Regions from separate parts of the Pseudomonas sp. S04 genome, predicted to be linked through region 4. Evidence: riboswitches for the same ligand, from Rfam matches in the RefSeq annotation. Region 4 holds a riboswitch; each other region holds the start of a gene.

Region 1 (3,631 bases), 1.4 Mb from region 4:
GCTTTTAGGCCGCCTCGCTTTGTTTTTGATCTTAGGCGCCCCGTTAACCACGCTGGCCGGAGTCCGATATTGATTTGGGGGGTAAACCGGCAGGACGCCGGTTTAGCCGCACTGGGCCAGGGAGGGCCCATTGCGGCGGCCCCCCAAATCAATGTCGGAGTACGGGCATGCCGAGCCTAAGCGAGGCACCGAGTGGTGGGGTAAGAGCGTTTTGCTTACTTTTGCCTGGGCCGGCATTCCGGCTGTTCAAAAGTGAGCCGCCGTCAGGCGGAACCATAGGAGGCCGTTACCGAAGAAATGGATATGTACTCGGCCTGATCCAACATCCTGGTCGGCCCAGAGGTCACGACCCAAGCAGGTTCTCTCTCCACAGGTGCAACGTCGCACCACAGTTGTGTAGATACCTATGCCGCGATGGCGGCGACTCAGACCCCGAGTTGAGACCCCATGCCAATTGACGCCAATCCCCCGCCCATGCTCTCCTACACACCTTGTTACGGGTGCCCTTCACAGGGTGAAACGGGAAACCGGTGAATCATGTGCTTTACTGCAAAGCCATGTCAGTCCGGTGCTGCCCCCGCAACGGTAAGCGAGCGAAGAGTCAGATCCACTGTGCCAGTCGTACGGCATGGGAAGGCGATTCTTGCAGGTGTGGCCACAGCCCGCCCCTCGTGAGCCCGGAGACCGGCCCGCAACACATAGCTAACAAACCCGCGGTGGGCGGGCGCTGTTCAAGTCTCTGCGTGCCCGGCTCGCGGAGGTTTGCATGCGCACGTTTCACCCCTGACTGACCAGAGGGAAGCGCCATGTCGACCATCACCAGCACCCGCCACGCCACCGCCAGCACCACCCTGGGCCACCGCCTCGTTGCCGCCATCGGCGCATCGATCCTGGGTGTGTGCCTGGTGTACTTCGCCGGGTTCTCCCATATCGAGGCCGTGCATAACGCCGCCCACGATACCCGCCACAGCGCCGCCTTCCCGTGCCACTGAGACCTGCCCAGATGATCAAGCGTATTGCACAAACCGCAGGTTTCAGCGGGCTGCTGGCTGCCCTGCTGCTGACGCTGTTGCAGAGTTTCTGGGTCGCCCCGCTGATTCTGCAGGCCGAGACGTACGAACAGTCCGCACCCGCGGCAGCAGAAGTCCATGAACACGCCGCCGGCACCGCGGCCCACAGCCATGACGGCGAAGCTTGGGAACCGGAAGACGGCTGGCAGCGCGTGCTGTCGACCACGGGCGGCAACCTGGTGGTGGCCGTCGGTTTTGCCCTGATGCTGGCCGGCCTCTACACCCTGCGCGCGCCGACCCGCACTTCCCAGGGTCTGCTCTGGGGCCTGGCCGGTTATGCCTCCTTCGTCCTGGCACCGACCCTCGGCCTGCCACCCGAGTTGCCGGGCACCGCCGCGGCCGACCTGGGCCAACGGCAGATGTGGTGGATCGCTACGGCGGCCTCGACCGCCGCCGGCATTGCCCTGATCGCGTTCGGCCGCAACTGGCTGCTCAAGCTGCTGGGCGTTGCGATCCTGGCGGTACCCCATGTGATCGGCGCGCCCCAACCGACCGTGCATTCGATGCTGGCGCCGGAAGAACTGGAAACGCAGTTCAAAATCGCTTCGCAACTGACCAACGTGGCTTTCTGGCTGGCCCTGGGCGTGCTCAGCGCCTGGTTGTTCCGCCGCAAAAGCGCAGACCAGTTGCCTGCATGAGTGACACCCGCGCAGCGCCGACCCTGGTGGTCGGCCTGGGCTGCCAGCGTGGCTGCCCAGCGAGCACGCTGCGCGCGTTACTCGATCAGGCCCTGCAGGCGAACCAGATCGACCTGCACTCGATCAAGGCCCTGGCCAGCATCGACCTCAAGCGCGAGGAGCCTGGACTGCTTGAACTGGCCGCCCAACTGGGACTGCCGCTGATGTACTTCAGCAGCGTACAACTGGCCCAGTATCAAGCCCGCCTCAGCCACCAGTCGCAGATCGCCTTCGAACGCACCGGTTGTTATGGCGTGGCCGAAAGCGCCGCCCTGGCCCTGGCCGAACAACTGGCCCAGGCCCCGGCAACCCTGCTGATTTGCCGGCAGAAATACGCCCAGGCCACCTTTGCATTGGCCTGCGCTTCGTAAAATCCCGATAATCCACCCTTTCGATCATGAGCAAACTTCATCTGAAGCCTTGCCTTGTCGTTTTTTTTCACAGGAGCCGGCCATGACCGTCTACTTCATCGGCGCAGGTCCCGGCGACCCGGAACTGATCACCGTCAAGGGCCAACGGCTGATTCACAGCTGCCCGGTGATCATCTACGCCGGCTCACTGGTGCCTGAAGCAGTGCTCCAGGGGCACCGGGCGCACCAGGTGGTCAACAGTGCCGAACTGCACCTGGAACAGATCATCGAGTTGATCAGCCAAGCCCACGCCCAGGGTCACGACGTGGCACGCGTGCATTCCGGCGACCCGAGCCTGTACGGGGCGATTGGCGAGCAGATCCGCCATCTGCGCGCGCTGGGCATCCCCTTCGAAATCATCCCCGGCGTCACGGCCACGGCGGCCTGTGCGGCGTTGCTGGGGGTCGAACTGACCCTGCCGGACATCGCGCAAAGCGTGATCCTGACCCGCTACGCCGATAAAACCACGATGCCGGCCGGTGAGGAGTTCGCCAGCCTGGCCCGGCATGGCACGACCATGGCGATTCACCTGGGGGTCAACCACCTGGCGAAAATCGTCGCCGAACTGCTGCCCCACTACGGCGCCGATTGCCCGATTGCCGTGGTGCACAAGGCCAGTTGGCCGGATCAGGACTGGGTCCTGGGCACCCTCGACGACATCGTCGACAAGGTCCAGGCCAAGGGATTCCGACGCACGGCGCTGATCCTGGTGGGCCGGGTGCTGGCAGCGGACACCTTCAGCGAGTCGTCGCTGTACCGGGCCGGGCACGCGCATCTGTACCGGCCCTGAGGGGTTTGTAGCAGCTGCCGAGCTCGCGAGGCTGCGTTCGAGGACGCAGTCCTCGCCAGGTTGGTGCGGGTCCTTGGCGGCTGCTTCGCAGCCGAACGCAGCCTCGCGGGCTCGGCAGCTGCTACAGGTTCCACAAGGGTTGAGCATAAAAAAACGGCGCTCACGGGCGCCGTTTTTTCATCTCGCAGCGAACACCTTAGTAGTAGGCGTTTTCTTTCTGCGTGTGGTCGGTCACGTCGCGCACGCCCTTGAGCTCGGGAACGCGCTCCAGCAGGGTGCGCTCGATGCCTTCGCGCAAGGTCACGTCCGCCTGGCCGCAGCCCTGGCAGCCGCCACCGAACTTCAACACGGCAATGCCGTCGTCCACGACGTCGATCAGGCTGACCTGACCGCCGTGGCTGGCCAGCCCCGGGTTGATTTCGGTTTGCAGGTAGTAGTTGATGCGCTCGTTGATCGGACTGTCGGCGTTGACCATCGGTACTTTGGCGTTCGGCGCCTTGATGGTCAGTTGGCCGCCCATGCGGTCGGTGGCGTAGTCGACCACGGCGTCGTCGAGGAAGGCCTCGCTGAACGAGTCGATGTAGGCGGTGAAGCTCTTGAGCCCCAGCGCGGTGTCTTCAGGTTTTTCTTCGCCCGGCTTGCAGTAGGCAATGCAGGTTTCGGCGTACTGGGTGCCAGGCTGGG
Region 2 (3,631 bases), 640 kb from region 4:
ACAAGCGACAGCCAAGACGAGCCATTACCGAGATTTTTGCCGAGGCCCAGCGCTTGAACCCGACCGACAAACATCACGCATGAGTTATTTCAGGTTAATTAACCGACCAACACCAGCGTCAACCCCACAACCACCGCCAACACAAGCGCCCAGCTCAACATCAACCGCCGCCACAGTCGCAGCGCGTGGCGCATCTCCATGAAGCCATCGGTGATCAACCACGCTTTGCCGACCGCCACCAGCAAAATGACCACCGACAGCAGCCACGTCGCGCCCATCTGTGCCAGCACCACCGTGCACACGCTTAACGTGGCCAGCGCTGCCCAGCAGACCAGCAAGAACCTGGAAGCGATTCGATCGGGTGTTCGCAAGACTGGGTACGGTCCATGGGCTGCCTGTTCCAAAAGCGGATTCAAGGAACACGCTACGGGCCCCTGCGACAACCTGGCAAATGAGATGGCCGGCAAACTTGATCGTCGTCAAGCGAACATTGGCCTGCTCGGGCATAGCCGTGCACGGCACTAAGAACCTGCGTTCTGCGCTGCAGTTTCAGCACATCGCAAAGGTCTTGCCTGAGGAGAAATGGAGTGCTGATCAGCAATAGAAAAACGTTTGCTCTGACTGGTTGCGCCGGCTGCCACGGTGTTTTGCGCAAAAGGGGCCACGGGCAAACCGCTGACACCGGACATCACCCAGTCCCGTGGGCAACCGTTTCTCGAGGCATTGATTACCTACGGTTCGCCGGCGGGCATGCCGAACTGGGGAACGTCGAATGCGCTGACCAAGGATCAGATCACGTCAATGGTCAAGTTCATTCAGCACACGCCGCCGACGCCACCGGAATGGGGCATGGCCGAGACGCTGAAAACCTGAAAAGTGTTGGTCAAACCTGAAGTTGGGATCGAGTACGCCCTGATCGCAGCGGGCGATCAGCTCGCCGGGGTTGTGTAGGATATCGAGCATGACGGGGCTCCGAGACTGGCTGCGGATCAACAGTGTGATCAATACGCCTTGATTTGCGTCAAGCACAAACAAAGTCCTGGAAGGACAGACCACCGGTCAACGCCGATCACCAGGTCAGATAGAACATAGCCTTGGCCAGCAGCACGATAACGATCATGTGACAGAACAGGCTGACGTGTATGAACCGCAGGTATCGCGGGCTCATTCGGCCACTTTTGAACAAAAACATGGCCATCAGGAAGTGCAGCAGTACGCTTGCGGCCACCACGATTTTCAAGGCCAGTAATGTGCCGAACGATGAAGCCCATGGTGCGCCAAGGACTGGCAGGTAGCGCAGCCAGACCATGCCCAGCCCCGCACTGAATAACACCAGCAGCACCCACGGCATCAGCGAACGCGCGCGCCGACCGATGCCCTGCTCGACCAGCAGCATGACCCTGGCGGGTAGCTGTTTGCGGATGTTTTCCAGGAACAGGACCTCAAAGAACACCGTGCCGATAAAGATCAGGGCGGCAAACAGGTGCAGCGTCAGAAGAAGCGGATAGATCATGGTGGCTTCGCCTAGAGTCAAGACAACCCGCTACGCCACAAGCGCACGGGATGTCGGTCTCTAGAGACTACAGAGCCGCCCGTTCCATGTGGTTGACATCGATCAAGTAAGCCACAACGCCCCCACTCTGAATCGCCGCGGGTTTTGTAGCCCGTGAACAGAACATACGTTCGCCTCCAACTCCCCAATCGACTACCATGCCGCCGCCGGTTTCCACTTGGGAATAATAGGGAATCCGTGATGCGCGCAACGCATCAAACGGAACTGCCCCCGCAACTGTAGGTGCTGAGCCTGCTCCTTAACTGCCACTGGGATCACCCGGGAAGGCTGGAGCACGCCATGACGCATCAGTCAGGAGACCTGCCGGCGACGCAACAATCACTAACCGGCGGGGTGTCCGGGAGGGACATCCTTGCGCGTGCGTCACTTTGGTGATCGACCCCTGCCCGGCTTTTCGGCAGCGCTCGTTGATGTGTTTCCAGGCCCTACACCCCAGCTCCGTGTACGGTTCAAATGGAGATTGCATCATGCTGCTGCCCCGCGTTGTCGCCCTCGCCACGGGCCTGGGTCTTTGTTCACTGGCCCAGGCTGCGCCCACTCAGTACCCGCTGACGCTGCAAAACTGTGGCAGCACACAGACCTTCGCCCACGCCCCGGCTCGGGCCGTGACGATTGGCCAGGCCGGGACCGAAATGCTCTTTGCCCTGGGGCTGGGAGACAAACTGGTCGGGACTTCCCTGTGGTTCAACGATGTGTTGCCCCAGTACCAGGCGCAAAACGCCGGGATCGAACGCCTGGCCGATAACGATCCAAGTTTCGAGTCGGTAATCGGCAAGCGCCCGGAGTTGGTCGCCGTCGAGCTGGAGTGGATGGTAGGTCCGCAAGGGGTGGTGGGTACACGGGAGCAGTTTGACGAGCTGAAGATTGCGACCTACCTGATGCCCTCGGACTGTGAGTCCAAGGACAACCTGGTGGGGGCCGACGGTACTCGCCTGGCGCCGTTCCGGGTCGACAGTCTCTATAAGAGCATCAGCCAGCTAGGGGAGATTTTTGATGTCCAGGAGCGTGCGCAGCAGTTGAACGCGCAGCTCAAAGCCAGCCTGGCCAAATCGGTGGCCACGGTGCAGAACCAGGACCTGAAGCACACCAGCGCGCTGGTCTGGTTCTCCAGCGCCAGCCTGGATATCGATCCCTATGTCGCCGGACACAAGGGTATTCCCGACTTCATGCTCAATACCCTGGGCGTGCGCAACGTGGTGGAGTCCGACGAAGAGTGGCCAAGCGTCGGCTGGGAAACCATTGCCAAGGCGAACCCGACCTTCCTGGTCATCGCGCGCATGGATCGTCGGCGTTTTCCAGCTGACGACTATCAAAAGAAACTGCAATTCCTGCGCAGCGACCCGGTGACCCGCAACATGGACGCGGTCAAACACAACCGCATCATTATCCTCGACGCCATGGCCATGCAGGCCAGCGTGCGGATGTTCGACGGCCTTGAAACCCTGGCTACTGCCCTCAACAGCTACGACCTGGCGCAATGACGGCGATGCTACTGCGTACCTCATTGGCACTGGCGACCCTGCTGATCGCGCTGATTGCCGGTGTGACCATCGGCGAAACCAGCATTGAGCCAACGGTGGTGTTCCAGGTGCTGGCCAACAAGCTGTGGGCCGCCGGTTATGCCCTGGACCCCATCGACGAAGGCATCGTCTGGAACTACCGCTTGACCCGCGCACTGGTGGCGGCGGCGTGCGGTGCGGGGCTGGCGACTTGCGGGGTGATCCTGCAATCGCTGTTGCGCAACCCATTGGCCGATCCCTACTTGTTGGGGATTTCCGCGGGGGCGTCGACAGGCGCAGTGCTGGTGGCGTTGCTGGGCCTGGGCGCCGGGGCGATCTCAATGTCGGCCGGGGCGTTTGCCGGCGCAGTGCTGGCCTTCGCCGTGGTGGTTTTGCTCGGCCGTGCCAGTGGCGCACCGGGCACTACCGGGCAGATCATCCTGGCCGGGATCGCCGGGTCACAACTGTTCAACGCACTCACGGCGTTTTTGATCACCAAGTCGGCCAGCTCCGAACAGGCACGCGGCATCATGTTCTGGTTGCTGGGCAATCTCAGTGG
Region 3 (3,631 bases), 750 kb from region 4:
GCCGATCGATCACCACGCCAACCGGCCGCCCCATGGCCTCTTCGTCCTGGTTGAGGAAGCCGCTGAGCACATCCACCGGTTGCCCGCTTGGCTTGCCGGCACTGAAGGGTACGAAGATCACTTTGTAACCGCTGTGCGGTTTGCGGTTCCACGAGCCGTGCTGGCCGATAAACGCGCCTTCGGTGAACGGGGCTGGCAACGTGCTGCCTTCGGCGAAGGCCAGGCCCAGGGAGGCTGTGTGTGGGCCCACTGCGTAGTCCGGGGCGATGGCCTTGGCCACCTGATCCGGATCTTGCGGGCTGACGCGGACATCGACGTGTTGGCCGTAGTAGCTGAACGGCCAGCCATAGAAGCCGCCATCCATGACCGACGTAATGTAGTCCGGCACCAGGTCGCTGCCGATCTCGTCTCGCTCATTGACCGCCGTCCACAGTTTGCCCGAGCTCGGTTCCCAGGCCATGCCGTTGGGATTGCGCAGGCCGGAGGCGAAAATCCGCTGATTGCCGGTGGCACGATCCACCTCCCAGATAGCGGCGCGGCCCTGTTCCTGCTCCAGGCCGTTTTCCCCGACATTGCTGTTGGAGCCCACCGTGACATACAACTTGCTGCCGTCCTGGCTGGCAATGACGTTTTTGGTCCAGTGGTGATTCAGCGTGCCACCGGGCAGGTCGATGACTTTCATGGGTTTGGTGGTGATCGAGGTTTGTCCCTCGACATAGTTGAAGCGCAGCAAACGATCGGTGTCGGCGACGTATAGGTCGTTGCCGACCAAGGTCATTCCAAACGGCGAATTGAGGTTTTCGATAAAACTGCTGCGGGTTTCGGCCACGCCATCGTGGTTGCTGTCGCGCAGCAGGGTGATGCGGTTGGCGCTGGGCACCGCGGCCCCAGCGCGGTCCATGACCTTGCCCATGACCCAGCCACGGATGCCCTTGCCATCTTCAGGCTTGGCTGGCGCATTGGTTTCTGCGACCAGTACATCGCCATTGGGCAGTACATAGAGCCAGCGCGGATGCTCCAATCCTTCGGCAAAGGCGACTACCTGGGTGCCGGGCGCTGCGGTTGGCTTGGCGCCATTGGCCCAGCCGACAGCGGGCGCGATGTTGACCGTGGGAATAAGGGTTTTGTTGGGTTCAGGCAGCTTGGGCGAAGGCCCGGTGCCATCCTCGACCCTGAGGCTCGAGGATTCTCCACAGGCGACCAGGCCTGCGGCCAGGGCGATGACACCAACGAGGCGGGACGTGGACATGCGGCTCTCCCTTAGAATGCACTGCTTAAGCCATAGAGGCGTCAGCATGACCTTAGGTTCAATTCGTCAGGTGGCGCTTTGCATTCTTGCTGCCGATTAGCCCGGCTTTAATTGACGCTCCACCCCCAACCCACTAACCTTCGCGACTTGTTTCAGGTGCTCGGTGACCCCAGGGTCGATCGAGTGAAACAGGGAAGCCGGTGAGCGCGCGTTCTATGACAGAACGGGTGACGATCCCGGCGCTGCCCCCGCAACGGTAAATGAGTGAAAACGACGCTTTGAGCCACTGTATCGGTGTCCGATATGGGAAGGCGCGTCGTCCGGCCAGCGCGCCACTCATGAGCCCGGAGACCGGCCTGATCCATCCAGCGGCATCACGGTGGGCGATGCCAGGCTTCTTGCCGTCTATTTCTATGCCTGCCCGCCGTTATCCAGCCTCAACGGAGAGCTCCCCCATGACTGATTCCCCTGATCGTGACGAACGCCATCTGGCGCGCATGCAGCGCAAAAAAGCCGTGATCGATGAGCGTATTGCCAACTCACCCAACGAATGTGGCCTGCTGCTGGTGCTGACCGGCAACGGCAAAGGCAAGAGCAGTTCGGCGTTCGGCATGCTCGCCCGCGCCATGGGCCATGGCATGCAGTGCGGTGTGGTGCAGTTCATCAAGGGCCGCAACAGCACGGGCGAGGAGCTGTTCTTCCGGCGCTTCCCGGAGCAGGTGCGGTTTCATGTGATGGGCGAAGGGTTCACCTGGGAAACCCAGGACCGCCAGCGCGATATCGCCGCTGCCGAGGCCGCCTGGCAGGTGTCCCGCGAACTGCTGCGCGACCCGGCCATCGGCCTGGTGGTGCTCGATGAGCTGAACATCGCCCTCAAGCATGGCTACCTCGATCTCGATCAGGTGCTCAGCGACCTGCAAGCCCGCCCGCCGATGCAACACGTGGTGGTTACCGGCCGCGCGGCCAAAGAGCAAATGATCGAACTGGCTGACACCGTCACCGAAATGGGCGTGATCAAGCATGCGTTCCAGGCCGGGATCAAGGCGCAAAAAGGCGTCGAGCTGTGAGCCTCTTTTCATGACCAGCAGTCGTTTTTGCCCGGCGGTACTGATCGCCGCGCCAGCCTCCGGGCAGGGTAAGACCACCGTCACCGCGGCCCTGGCCCGTTTGCACCGCAATCAGGGGCGCAAGGTCCGGGTGTTCAAGTGCGGCCCGGATTTTCTCGACCCGATGATTCTCGAACGTGCCAGTGGCCAGCCGGTGTATCAGTTGGACATGTGGATGGTCGGCGAGCAGGAAAGTCGCCGTCTGTTGTGGGAAGCCGCCGCCGAGGCTGACCTGATCCTGATCGAAGGGGTCATGGGCTTGTTCGACGGTACCCCGTCCAGTGCCGACCTGGCGCGCCACTTCGGCGTGCCGGTGCTGGGGGTGATCGACGGCACCGCCATGGCCCAGACCTTTGGTGCACTGGCGTTGGGTCTGGCGCGTTATCAGCCGGACCTGCCATTTGCCGGCGTGCTGGCCAATCGGGTGGGCACCCTGCGCCACGCTCAGTTACTCGAAGGCAGCCTTACCGAGGGCTTGCGTTGGTATGGCGCATTGTCCCGGGAAACCGGGATTGAATTGCCGAGTCGGCACCTGGGCCTGGTACAAGCCAGTGAGCTGAACGACCTCGACCTGCGCCTCGATGCAGCCGCCGAGGCCTTGGGTAGCAGTTGCCAGGTGGCCTTGCCGCCCGCAGTGGAATTTGCCGCGCCCGACGTGATCCCAGCCGAGCCTTTGCTGGCCGGTGTGCGGATCGCCGTGGCCCGGGATGAAGCCTTTGCTTTCACCTATGGCGCGAGCCTGGACTTATTGCGTGCGATGGGCGCCGAGCTGCGGTTCTTCTCGCCGATCCGCGACAGCCAGTTGCCAGAGGCAGATAGCCTGTACCTGCCTGGTGGCTACCCGGAATTGCACCATGTGGCCTTGTCAGGCAACACCGCGATGCTCGATGCCATTCGTGGTCATCACGCCGCCGGCAAGCCGCTGCTCGCCGAATGCGGCGGCATGCTGTATCTGCTGGATTCCCTGACCGACGTGCAAGGCACGCGGGCCGAACTGGTGGGTTTGCTCAAAGGCGATGCGACGATGCAAAAACGTCTGGCGGCGCTGGCGCTGCAGGCGGTCGAGCTGCCGGAAGGCGCGTTGCGTGGGCACACCTATCACCATTCCCTGACCAGCACCGAGCTTGAGCCGATTGCGCGTGGACTGAGCCCGAACGGCGGGCGAGGAGCGGAGGCGGTTTATCGTGAGGGGCGGATGACGGCTTCTTATGTGCACTTTTATTTTCCGTCCAATCCCAGCGCTGTAGCCGCGTTGTTTGCGCCAGACCCGGTGGGA
Region 4 (3,631 bases):
GTGCGCTCTTCTTCGACCGAAGCCGCGTCAGCCGGATCTGCCGGGGTGTCCAGGCTTTCAATGGCGATGCGGTTCTGCTCGATACGCTCGTGGGTTTCCACCTTCATGTTTTGCAGCAGCTCAGTGAAATAAGCCTGTTGCTCGGCATTCATGTAGTCATCCGCCGGCATGGCCAGCAACTTATCCTTTGTCATTGATTTCTCTATAAAAAATACGTGCATTAAGGCGAATCAGGATGCGTTCCGGTCAACCTGCCAGGTTTCGCAAAGGCGCCATACATTCCAAGCGCCACCCAGCAGTCAATTTACGAGGGGGCGGCAGTCTAAGGCCGAGGGGCGGCCTCAGCAACTGAAAAGACAGGGAATTTGTCTGACAAAGCCCTTAAATTGCTCTGCGGCAAGCTTTGGGCGTTTATCGGAGTGCGTTTATAGCAAGAAATTCAACCCAGCGGCTGTATATAGAAGACAAACGGCGACAGGCGCCCGCCAGAAGTGTTCAAGGCCAGTCATTTAGCGCTAGATTCTGTCCCTAGCCCCGCCACTCTCCAAGGAGTTGTACATGAAGCTGATCGGAATGCTCGATTCACCTTATGTAAGACGTGTCGCCATCAGCCTCAAGACCCTGGACATCCCGTTCGAGCACGCCTCGATTTCGGTGTTCCGCGGTTTCGAGGCGTTCCAGGCGATCAACCCGGTGGTCAAGGCGCCCACGCTGGTGCTGGACGACGGCGAAGTGCTGATGGATTCGACCCTGATCATCGACTACCTGCAAGCCCTGGGCAGCCCGGGTAAAAGCCTGATGCCGGCGTCCCTGGATCAGCGCCTGCGCTCCTTGCGGCTGATCGGCCTGGCATTGGCCGCGTGCGAGAAGTCGGTGCAGATCTATTACGAACGCAACTTGCGCCCCGCCGAGAAACAACATGCGCCCTGGCTGGAGCGGGTCAGCGGGCAATTGCATGCGGCGTACTCGGCACTGGAGCGGGAACTGGCCAGGCAACCACTGCCCATGGATGGCACCTTGCAACAGGACGGCATCACCCTCGCCGTAGCCTGGAGCTTCACCCTGCTGGTGGTGCCCGATCAGGTCGACATCACGCAGTTTCCACTGATCAGCGCATTTACCGCGTATGCCGAACAGCAGCCGGCGTTTATCGAGACCCCGATGACCTGAGGCCTCGCCTGATGCTTGCCGCTCCCGGCCTGCCCGCGATGGCCTTTCAGATATCGCCATCGCGGTATAGGTATCTACACAACTGTGGTGCGACGTTGCACCTGTGGGCCTCTGGGGTGTTGGATTAGACCGAGTACATATCCATTTCTTCGGTAACGGCCTCCTATGGTTCCGCCTGACGGCGGCTCACTTTTGGACAGCGCAAAAGTAAGCAAAACGCTCTTGCCCCACCACTCGGCACCTCGCTTAGGCTCGGTGTGCCCTCACTCCGGCTTGAATCCGTGGGCCGCCGCCACGCGCCATCCATGGCGCGGGGCGGCTAACCCGGCGTCCTGCCGGGTTACCCACGGCTTCAAGCCTGCGTTCGGCCAGCGTGGTTAACGGGGCGCCCAGGATCAAAAGCCAGAGCCAGAGCCAGAGCCAGAGCCAGAGCCAGATCAAAAGATTGCTGACTTCGTCAGCGTCTTAGGAAGTAGAAGCCACACCGCGCATGCCCCAGCGATCAGGTCGGCTTTAAGGCCGCCTCGCTTTGTTTTTGATCCTGGGCGCCCCGTTAACCACGCTGGCCGGAGTCCGATATTGATTTGGGGGGTAAACCGGCAGGACGCCGGTTTAGCCGCACTGGGCCAGGGAGGGCCCATTGCGGCGGCCCCCCAAATCAATGTCGGAGTACGGGCATGCCGAGCCTAAGCGAGGCACCGAGTGGTGGGGAAAGAGCGTTTTGCTTACTTTTGCGCTGTCCAAAAGTGAGCCGCCGTCAGGCGGAACCATAGGAGGCCGTTACCGCAGAAATGGATATGTACCCCGCCTAATCCAACCCCCCAGAGGCCGCCACGCAAGCAAGCTCCCTCGCCCCAGGCCGCTACAAATTTGTGTAGATACCTACGGCCATCGCGAGCAAGCCTTGCACCTAGCGCCCACCTGATTATTTGACGAACGGTCATCCGAGTGTTCAGATACCGCCCAGTTTCAGGTGTCTCATGCCGCCGTGCATGAGGTGAAACGGGAAACCGGTGCGCCCTTTCAGGGTTAGTCCGGTGCTGCCCCCGCAACGGTAAGCGAGTGACGCGTTCGACAGACCACTGGGCCCAAAGGCCTGGGAAGGTGAACGCTTCGAGCCTCGCAAGCCCGGAGACCGGCCTGGAATTTCTGTTTGGCAAACCTGCGGTGGGCGGGCATGGGCCGGTATTGGCGCGTGTCCGGTACTTTCTCCTGCGTGCTTCTGCGAAGATTTTTTTCGAGAAGACCAAAAATGACTCAGATTCCAACTCCTTCCAGCCAGGACCAGCGTCCTGCGCGACTGTATGCCTGTGGCGCCCTGCTCTGCCTGATCAGCCCACCCGCCCTGGCCGACACCTCGGCCATGACCCTCGACCAGCAACTCGTCAGCGCCCCGTCGGTGGAATCCACCACCGTCGCCGAAATGGCGCGGTTCGGCAGCAAGGTCGAGATCATCGACCGCGCCCGGATCGAACGCGCCGGCCCCGACGCCGACATCACCCGCGTGCTGCAGATGTCAGTGCCCGGCCTCTACGTCGCGCCGAAAAACGGCCCCTTCGACTACGCCAACTATTCGCTGCTGGGTGGGCGCAACGACGACACGCTGATCCTGCTCGATGGCGTGCGCCTGAACAATCGCCTGTACGGTGGGCTCTACCTCGACACCCTGCCGGCCAATGCCATCGAACGCATCGAAGTGCTCAAGGGCGGACAAAGCCTGCTGTTCGGCACCCAGGCCGTGGCCGGGGTGATCAACATCGTCACCCGCAGCGCCCAGACCCGCGAGACCTCCGGTGAAGTCAACATGGGCCTGGACAGTTTCATGGGCCACAGCGGCGACGCGCGCGCCGAACAGATCGTCAGCAACGGCTTTGGCGACCTTGGCTTGCTGGCGTACGTCAGCCACAACGTCTCCGACGGCTACCAGCCATTTCGCAGCAGTGACATGCGCAGCACCGCCACCGACCGCAAGCGCGGCTACGAAGTCAGCACCTTTGGCGCCAAGGCCACCCAGGCCTTCGGCGACGATTCGCGCCTGGAACTGTTCTACCAGTACAGCGACGCCAACCTGGACTTCGCCCGCCCCACGGACAACCGCAACACCAGCAACGACCGGGTGCAACAGATCGCCACGGCGACCTTCGAACAGCAGGTCAATCAAGACCTGAGCTACTTCCTCAAAGGCCACGTCAACGACTGGGACACCCGCTACACCCGGGTCTACAACCTCGAAGGCGGCGGCACCCGGGTGCTCAATCACAACGACTACTGGGGCTTCACCGACTGGGGCCTGCAGGCCGAGGGCAAGGCCGAACTGCCCGATGGCCACGTACTGGTGTTCGGCAGCGACAACCAATGGTTCAAGGGCCAGGACGATGTCATGGTCATCGACAACCAACAGGCCGAAGCCCACGCGCTGTATACCCAATTGCGCCCGGTGATCGCCGCGCTACCGGACTGG

The links. Region 4 has a riboswitch for cobalamin ahead of PspS04_RS17205 (TonB-dependent receptor plug domain-containing protein). Riboswitches for the same ligand answer to the same signal wherever they lie in the genome.
Region 1: linked by a shared signal. The riboswitch ahead of PspS04_RS11050 (CbtB domain-containing protein) and the one ahead of PspS04_RS17205 (TonB-dependent receptor plug domain-containing protein) in region 4 are both predicted to bind cobalamin.
Region 2: linked by a shared signal. The riboswitch ahead of PspS04_RS14325 (ABC transporter substrate-binding protein) and the one ahead of PspS04_RS17205 (TonB-dependent receptor plug domain-containing protein) in region 4 are both predicted to bind cobalamin.
Region 3: linked by a shared signal. The riboswitch ahead of cobO (cob(I)yrinic acid a,c-diamide adenosyltransferase) and the one ahead of PspS04_RS17205 (TonB-dependent receptor plug domain-containing protein) in region 4 are both predicted to bind cobalamin.

What each region holds. Positions count from the first base shown of each region.
Region 1 is NZ_CP019427.1:2,447,423-2,451,053, reverse strand. Features, by position in the region: cobalamin riboswitch at 482-707, shown strand; gene PspS04_RS11050 (CbtB domain-containing protein) at 807-992, shown strand; gene PspS04_RS11045 (CbtA family protein) at 1,004-1,708, shown strand; gene PspS04_RS11040 (cobalamin biosynthesis protein) at 1,705-2,118, shown strand; gene cobM (precorrin-4 C(11)-methyltransferase) at 2,201-2,947, shown strand; gene nfuA (Fe-S biogenesis protein NfuA) at 3,144-3,631, opposite strand, start outside.
Region 2 is NZ_CP019427.1:3,245,184-3,248,814, forward strand. Features, by position in the region: gene PspS04_RS14305 (DNA-binding protein) at 1-83, shown strand, start outside; gene PspS04_RS14310 (cytochrome C oxidase subunit IV family protein) at 99-353, opposite strand; partial or broken gene PspS04_RS14315 (c-type cytochrome) at 627-870, shown strand; gene PspS04_RS14320 (CopD family copper resistance protein) at 1,070-1,513, opposite strand; cobalamin riboswitch at 1,704-1,895, shown strand; gene PspS04_RS14325 (ABC transporter substrate-binding protein) at 2,041-3,054, shown strand; gene PspS04_RS14330 (FecCD family ABC transporter permease) at 3,051-3,631, shown strand, end outside.
Region 3 is NZ_CP019427.1:4,638,366-4,641,996, reverse strand. Features, by position in the region: gene PspS04_RS20545 (PQQ-dependent sugar dehydrogenase) at 1-1,249, opposite strand, end outside; cobalamin riboswitch at 1,387-1,623, shown strand; gene cobO (cob(I)yrinic acid a,c-diamide adenosyltransferase) at 1,705-2,316, shown strand; gene PspS04_RS20535 (cobyrinate a,c-diamide synthase) at 2,327-3,631, shown strand, end outside.
Region 4 is NZ_CP019427.1:3,888,604-3,892,234, forward strand. Features, by position in the region: gene PspS04_RS17195 (TraR/DksA family transcriptional regulator) at 1-194, opposite strand, end outside; gene PspS04_RS17200 (glutathione S-transferase) at 559-1,170, shown strand; cobalamin riboswitch at 2,125-2,328, shown strand; gene PspS04_RS17205 (TonB-dependent receptor plug domain-containing protein) at 2,534-3,631, shown strand, end outside.